3 regions of the Sporosarcina koreensis genome follow, and region 1 is predicted to be linked to each of the others. Evidence: riboswitches for the same ligand, from Rfam matches in the RefSeq annotation. Region 1 holds a riboswitch; each other region holds the start of a gene.
What was found. Region 1 has a riboswitch for lysine ahead of ACFPTP_RS04490 (amino acid permease). Riboswitches for the same ligand answer to the same signal wherever they lie in the genome.
Positions count from the first base shown of each region.

Region 2: another riboswitch for lysine. It lies ahead of dapA (4-hydroxy-tetrahydrodipicolinate synthase); the one in region 1 lies ahead of ACFPTP_RS04490 (amino acid permease).
Region 3: another riboswitch for lysine. It lies ahead of ACFPTP_RS05025 (Na+/H+ antiporter NhaC family protein); the one in region 1 lies ahead of ACFPTP_RS04490 (amino acid permease).

Region 1 covers NZ_JBHSNP010000009.1:121,830-124,103, forward strand. Annotated here, with positions in the region: gene ACFPTP_RS04490 (amino acid permease) at 1-1,135, opposite strand, end outside; lysine riboswitch at 1,213-1,390, opposite strand; gene ACFPTP_RS04495 (VOC family protein) at 1,540-1,788, shown strand; gene ACFPTP_RS04500 (uroporphyrinogen decarboxylase family protein) at 2,011-2,274, opposite strand, start outside.
Region 2 covers NZ_JBHSNP010000002.1:223,906-226,179, reverse strand. Annotated here, with positions in the region: gene ACFPTP_RS01100 (toast rack family protein) at 1-605, shown strand, start outside; lysine riboswitch at 725-903, shown strand; gene dapA (4-hydroxy-tetrahydrodipicolinate synthase) at 1,032-1,925, shown strand; gene ACFPTP_RS01090 (hypothetical protein) at 2,256-2,274, opposite strand, start outside.
Region 3 covers NZ_JBHSNP010000009.1:235,599-237,872, forward strand. Annotated here, with positions in the region: gene yunB (sporulation protein YunB) at 1-270, shown strand, start outside; lysine riboswitch at 324-499, shown strand; gene ACFPTP_RS05025 (Na+/H+ antiporter NhaC family protein) at 828-2,274, shown strand, end outside.

The DNA.
Region 1 (2,274 bases):
TCCCCGATGCGTTCAACAACCAGACGTAAACCGTACCGTCCCCGAAGAAAGTCGATAGGAAGGCAAGGGAGCCGACTAATGTCGTGGCGATCAACGCATTGACCGGTACGCCTCTCTTATCCAATTTCCCTAAGAACTTCGGTGCATTCCCACTACGTGCCAAATCCCAAAGCATCCTCGTTGAAGCGTACATCCCCGAATTACCTGCAGATAATACAGCAGTCAAGATGATGGCGTTCATAACGGAAGCAGCAAAAGCAAATCCAGCCCGTTCAAAAACGAGTGTGAATGGGCTGACAGAAACCGACTCACTCAATAATCGTGCATCGGTATACGGAATAATCATCCCGATGACGAAAATCGCAAAGACGTAGAAAAGAAGGATGCGCCAAAATACGGAGTTCACCGCTTTTGGTATCGTCTTTTCGGGGTTTTCACTTTCACCGGCAGCGACTCCAAGCAATTCCGTACCTTGGAATGAAAACCCAGCTGCCATGAAAATGCCTAGGATGGCAAAGAATCCACCGTTGAACGGTGCATCGCCAATCGTGAAGTTTGAAAAGCCGATCGCTTCGCCGCCCATGATGCCAAAAATCATCAGAAACCCGGTAATGATGAAGATAATGACCGTCACAACTTTAATAAGTGAAAACCAAAATTCCGCTTCGCCAAAACCTTTAACGGACATATAGTTGAAGCCGAACATGATCAGAAGGGCAAGCCCGCTCCATATGAACGAAGGGCTTTCAGGAAACCAGAATTTCATGATCAAGACAACCGCTGCCAGTTCCGCGGCGATTGTGATCGCCCAGTTATACCAATAGTTCCAGCCGATCGCAAACCCGAATGCCGGATCGACGAATCGGGTGGCATATTCTTTAAATGATCCCGCCACAGGCATATAAGCCGCCATCTCCGCAAGGCTCGTCATCAGGAAGTAAACCATGATCCCGACAGCTGCATACGCCACCAATGCCCCTCCCGGCCCTGCAGTATGGATTGCCCCTCCACTTGCCAAGAAAATCCCAGTTCCAATCGAACCTCCAAGGGAAATCATCATCAGATGGCGGGCTTTTAATGTTCTTTTTAATTGGGGTGTATTCGTTGATGTTAAATTATTCTCCAAGTTGTCCACTCCTTTTTGTCAGGGAAGGTACATAAAAAACAGCCATCGAAGAAAATCGACGGCTGTTGGATATGTGCGTTAATCCTTCCGAAGATAGTTCTCCACGTTGAAAACGTGACAATGATGTTCCTATTCGAAAACATCACCAGCATGGATATCCAATGATCTACCCACACTTCGGCAACTTATCCTTTCACACGGAGTCAACAATCTCAGAGAATCTCGTCCGTCCTACTCTTATAAGCAGCAGCCTCTATCCCATCGGTGAATGGGAGTATTAAATTAATGTTTAAATTATAGGCGGATATTATTCATATTGCAATGGTAAGTATTACACATTCCTCTTCTTCAGGAGTGCGGGAATGTGTTAGAATATTTATAATTCACCATGCGATGAAAGGAGTAAGAGCTCTATGAAATATATAATATCGGAAAACATCGGATTTCAAGTGCAAAATGTTGAGGAAGCAAAATTATTCTACGAAAATGTTTTTGGATTTAAACAGCCTGAAAAGAGCTTTGTCAATGAGGTAGGATTCCGAACGGACAACAATAACATTTTCTTATTCGAAGGCGATACCAACCTCGGACCCGTAATGGAAGTTTTCGTAGAGGAACTTGAAAAAGCGAAGCAGCATTTGGTTGAAAATGGATGCGCCTGAATCGCAAGCTACATGCGTAGTCGCTGAAGTATAAGAGCCTTGGAAGAGGTTCATATTAAATAATCATTTAATGTGTAGGTTAAAAATAAACGAGAACACAGCTAGTTTAAGATTAGCTGTGTTCTCGTTTTATTATTTCTTTTTGTAAAAGAAGCTCCCCTTAATTTTATGTGAATTATTTCTAAAGTGGGGGATTTGTTGATGTTATATTGTTTAAGCTAGTTAATTTACTTCTAATTTCTCTACAATTTTTCTTGCAAGAATCAATTTTTCTTCTGGAATACTTAAAGGGACAACACAGCCTGGACCGAAGATGATTTTATTATCGCCTACTTGGTCTAAAGCATCTTTAAAGTGGGCAGATAAATCTGCATCCGTACCATTTGCAAGTACACCATTCTCATCAATGCCACCAATTAGAATCTTATCTGTTAATGCTCTTGCATCTTTTAAAGAAATATTTGAAGTTCGATCATGCCAGTTAAT
Region 2 (2,274 bases), on a different contig from region 1:
AAGCGAAGGCGTTGGATGTGGACATCGACTTCGGGGTCGGCAACCTTTACATCGAGGGCGGTTCTCCGGAATGGATCAGTGGGGAGTTTTCCTATAACCACAAAAGACTTGAGCCGAAAGTGTCGTATAAGAAACGGCAGGACGTCGGCAACGTCAAAATTAAACAAGGCTCGGGAACAAGGTTGGGATTCAATAAACGCAAGGTCGATAACGAATGGGACCTTCAATTGACAAATGACATTCCTATCGACTTGAACGTTGATATGGGTGTTTCGAAATCGAGATTGAAACTTCAAGGACTCCAATTAAACAGCCTTTCCATCGACGCGGGTGTCGGTGAATCCGTTATCGATCTGAGCGGCGATTGGAAAAAAGGCTTCCGGGCTAAAATGGACTTAGGTGTCGGCGACGTGACAATCATCCTTCCAAGAGAGGTCGGCGTTAGGGTGAACGCTTCGAAAGGGATCGGAAGAGTGGATTTGAAGGATCTTACCAAGCAGAACGAGGGTGTTTACGTGAATGATGCCTACGCAGGCGCAGACGTCATCATCGACATCTCTCTCGACATCGGCGTCGGCGACGTCAAATTCAAGATAGCCGAATAAATTTTGTCGTGCACAGTCAATTAATGAATTCACTTTATTTTCACGTTTCACTTGCAATTTTATACGAATCGTTGTATAGTGATAGTTAATTTAACAATATCTTATTTCGCAAGTTTTGAAGTAAGGATAGAGGCGCAAAGACCATCAGTACACAATCGGAGGACAATGAGGTCCCAAGATGATTGTGGAAAGGGGAATTTGCCGAAGTGGAGAGACACTCATTGATCTCGAAGCTGGTTCTGGGTTGAACAAGTCCAGGATTGTCATATAGGAAACTATATGGAGGGCTATCTTATGCAAAGAAATAATTTATTTTATTATTTCAAGCAACAACGAGCCCTCGTTGTTGCTTTTTGTGTTCTATTTGCAATTGCCCTTCACCCTCTATTTTATTTACCAAAATAAAAGACAGGATGTGGAGAAAAAATGAATTTCGGACAAATCGTAACAGCAATGGTGACACCTTTTGATGAACATGGTGAAATTGATTTCCCAGCGACAAGGAATCTGATCAATCATTTAATCGCCAACGGATCGGATGCCTTGGTGGTAGCAGGAACAACAGGAGAATCCCCTACGTTATCGAACGAAGAAAAGGTCGAATTGTTCAGGTTTACAGTTGACGTTGTGAACGGAAGAGTCCCGGTCATTGCAGGTACAGGCTCGAATAATACACGGGAATCGATTGAACTGACGATGCAGGCGGAAGATGCAGGCGTCGACGGCATCATGCTCGTCACCCCATACTATAACAAGCCTTGCCAAGAAGGATTGTACCAACATTTCAAGACAATTGCAGCGGCCACTTCTTTACCGATCATGCTGTACAATATTCCCGGGCGCAGCGCTGTCAACATGTCAGTCGAAACGACCATCCGCCTTTCGGAAATAAAAAATATCGTTGCCATCAAAGAGGCGAGCGGTGATTTAGACGCGATGGCCGAAATTATCGAACGTACACGAGAAGGTTTTTCATTATACAGCGGCGACGATGCGCTGACACTTCCTGTATTATCCATAGGCGGTACAGGCGTCGTTTCTGTATCTGCCCATGTGTTGGGGAATGAAATGCAAACAATGATCCGCAACTTTAAAATCGGCAATACGATAGAGGCTGCCAGCAACCATCGCAGACTGTTGCCTATGATGAAAGCACTCTTTGCAGCTCCTAACCCAACACCAGTCAAAGCGGCGTTGAACCTAAAAGGAGTCCCAGTCGGCGGCGTCCGTTTGCCGATGATCCCGTTGAATGAAGAGCAGCAACGTTCATTGCAGCAGGCATTGTCCATGTATGAAGAAAAAGTGAATGCAATTGCGTAAGTTCCTATAAGCCCTCAATATATGTCAGCCCAGTCTTTGGTACATTCGAACGGCTTGAACCACTCGGATAGAATCCGTATAGTAGGGGTAGAGAAAGAATATTGTAAAAAAGACCGCCCAATGGTTGCACATTGAACGGTCAATGTAATATCGTCAGTTCCCTAAGGGGATCGGCAGAATGGTGAAAATAATCCATCCTAAATGAGCCATCAACTCAAGGATGGATTATTTTTTGTCGTTTAATGACAATATGGCTACGACTAGAGCATACATTCCCGCTCCCAGCTTTATCATCGAACAATTCGGACAACTTTCCACATACATAGCTGTCTAAGCTCGTTTCTCCCAC
Region 3 (2,274 bases), 110 kb from region 1:
ATCCGGTTTCATGTCATCGGGGAAGTACAGACGAACGTAGAGACTGATATTACAGAGTTCGGCATCAATAACGCAATGATTGAAGTGAATATATTGGTGAAAGTCAACGTCCAGATCGTCGTTCCGCTAGCAACACGGAGAAGCGTCGTGGAACAGCGGATACCTGTAGCCATCGGATTGATCCAAAGCCCGATTCCTCAAATTTATAATGGGGGCGGAGGCAACCCTCCGCAAATTGAAGTTCCATTCAATCCCGGCGGTAAACAATAACGGCCCTTGAAAAATGCTAAATTTGTGTTATGCTAGTATAACAAGAGGAACACCGATTAGGTAGAGGCTGCAAGGCTTATGAGTAATGGACGCGAGATTGGCATCGATGACCGCCCGTGAAAGGAAGTTTTGCCGAAGCTGGAATGGAACGCCGACCCATCCAAGCTGGGGTCATTCCGAATAGGAATGGCACTGTCATGCATATATCGCATGATGAGCTACAGATCGTACGTTAGATAAAACATCTTAGATTATCTTTCAAACGAATCGTAGAATAAGCCGACACCTGATGCACATTCTAGTGCAAAGGGTGTCGGTTTTTTTTTACGTCTAGCTCCTGGTGGTGGAAAGCTGCCTTAAATTCTGCAAAAACCGCAGAAATACGGCAAATCGAACCCATTGCAGTTCGATTTGCTCGGGTCATAAGTCAGCTCTGCTGCAAGGCAAAAAGCGCCGTTTCGCAGTTCTGCCTTATGCCTATCACAGTTAACCGCCACCATCCGCTTTTGGATTTCCCCACTACTAGTTCTTCAATCAAAAATTGGAGGAATGTTTTTATGATAGGCACTTGGGTTTCGATTTTACCGCCAATCGTGGCAATTGTGATGGTATTGGCGACGAAAAGGGTATTATTATCGCTTGGATCGGGAATTGTGACGGCAGCATTATTAGTCGCCAGTTTTGCACCGGTCGATACGTTGAAAAATCTTTGGACTGCTATGATCGTCTCTTTCTGGTCTGAAGGGGAATTGAATGTTTATAATATTTTCATCATGATCTTCATTTTATTACTAGGTGTCATTACGGCATTTGTCAGCTTGTCCGGCGGAAGCAGGGCTTTTGCGGAATGGGCGGTCAAGCGCATTAAAACGAGACGCGGTGCAAAGCTGCTCACTGTGCTGATCGGAATCCTTATTTTTGTGGATGATTATTTCAATTCATTAGCGGTCGGACAAATCGCACGTCCAATTACGGACCAGCACCGTATTTCAAGGGCGAAATTGGCGTATTTCATCGATTCAACGTCTGCACCGATTTGCGTTATTTCGCCGATTTCCAGCTGGGGAGCATTTCTGATCGGCCAATTGGCTCTGATTTTTGGCACATCTGCTGCAATCAGCTACTCGCCGCTGTCCGCGTTTCTAATGATGGCGCCGATGAACTTTTATGTCATCGCTACATTGGCAATGGTGTTCTTCTTTGCTTGGACGAATAACGATTACTTTGAAATGAAAAAACATGAGACGCGCGCCCAAGAAAAAGGAGAGCTTTTCGATCCGAAGAAAGAAATCCCTGGTCAATTGAAAGAGGATTTCCCGATTCACTCCCATGGACGTGTCATTGATTTGATTGCGCCAATCATTACACTCGTCGTTGTAACATTAGGAATGATGATTTGGACAGGCTACCGCATCGGCGGCTCGACGAGCATCTGGACGATTTTCGAAAACACGGATGTTCCGATGTCATTGGTCGTAGGTGGCCTAGCGGGAACATTATTGGCAGCGGTTCTGTACATTTCCCAAATGGGGAAAAACGAGACAGCTTCGTATAGCCTCGTAAGTAAGGCATTTTTCAGTGGTGCGGGTGCGATGATGCCGGCGATTCTCATCTTGATTTTTGCATGGGCGTTGACGCATTTGATCGGCGTGTTGGAAACAGGACCATTCCTGTCTAGCGTCGTGGAGCAGTCGAATGTTCCCGTTAACTTCCTGCCCGTCATTATGTTTATCCTTGCGGGCTTAATGGCATTTTCTACCGGGACTTCGTGGGGCTCATTCGGGATACTGCTCCCGATCGCCGGAACGATTATGATCAATGCAGAACCTGAATTGCTGCTGCCGGCGTTATCGGCCGTATTGGCAGGAGCTGTATTCGGAGATCACTGTTCACCGATTTCCGATACGACAATCCTGTCCTCGACCGGTGCGGGATCCAACCATATGGACCATGTTTCGACACAGCTTCCATATGCCTTGATTTCTGCAGGCATTGCTGCAATCG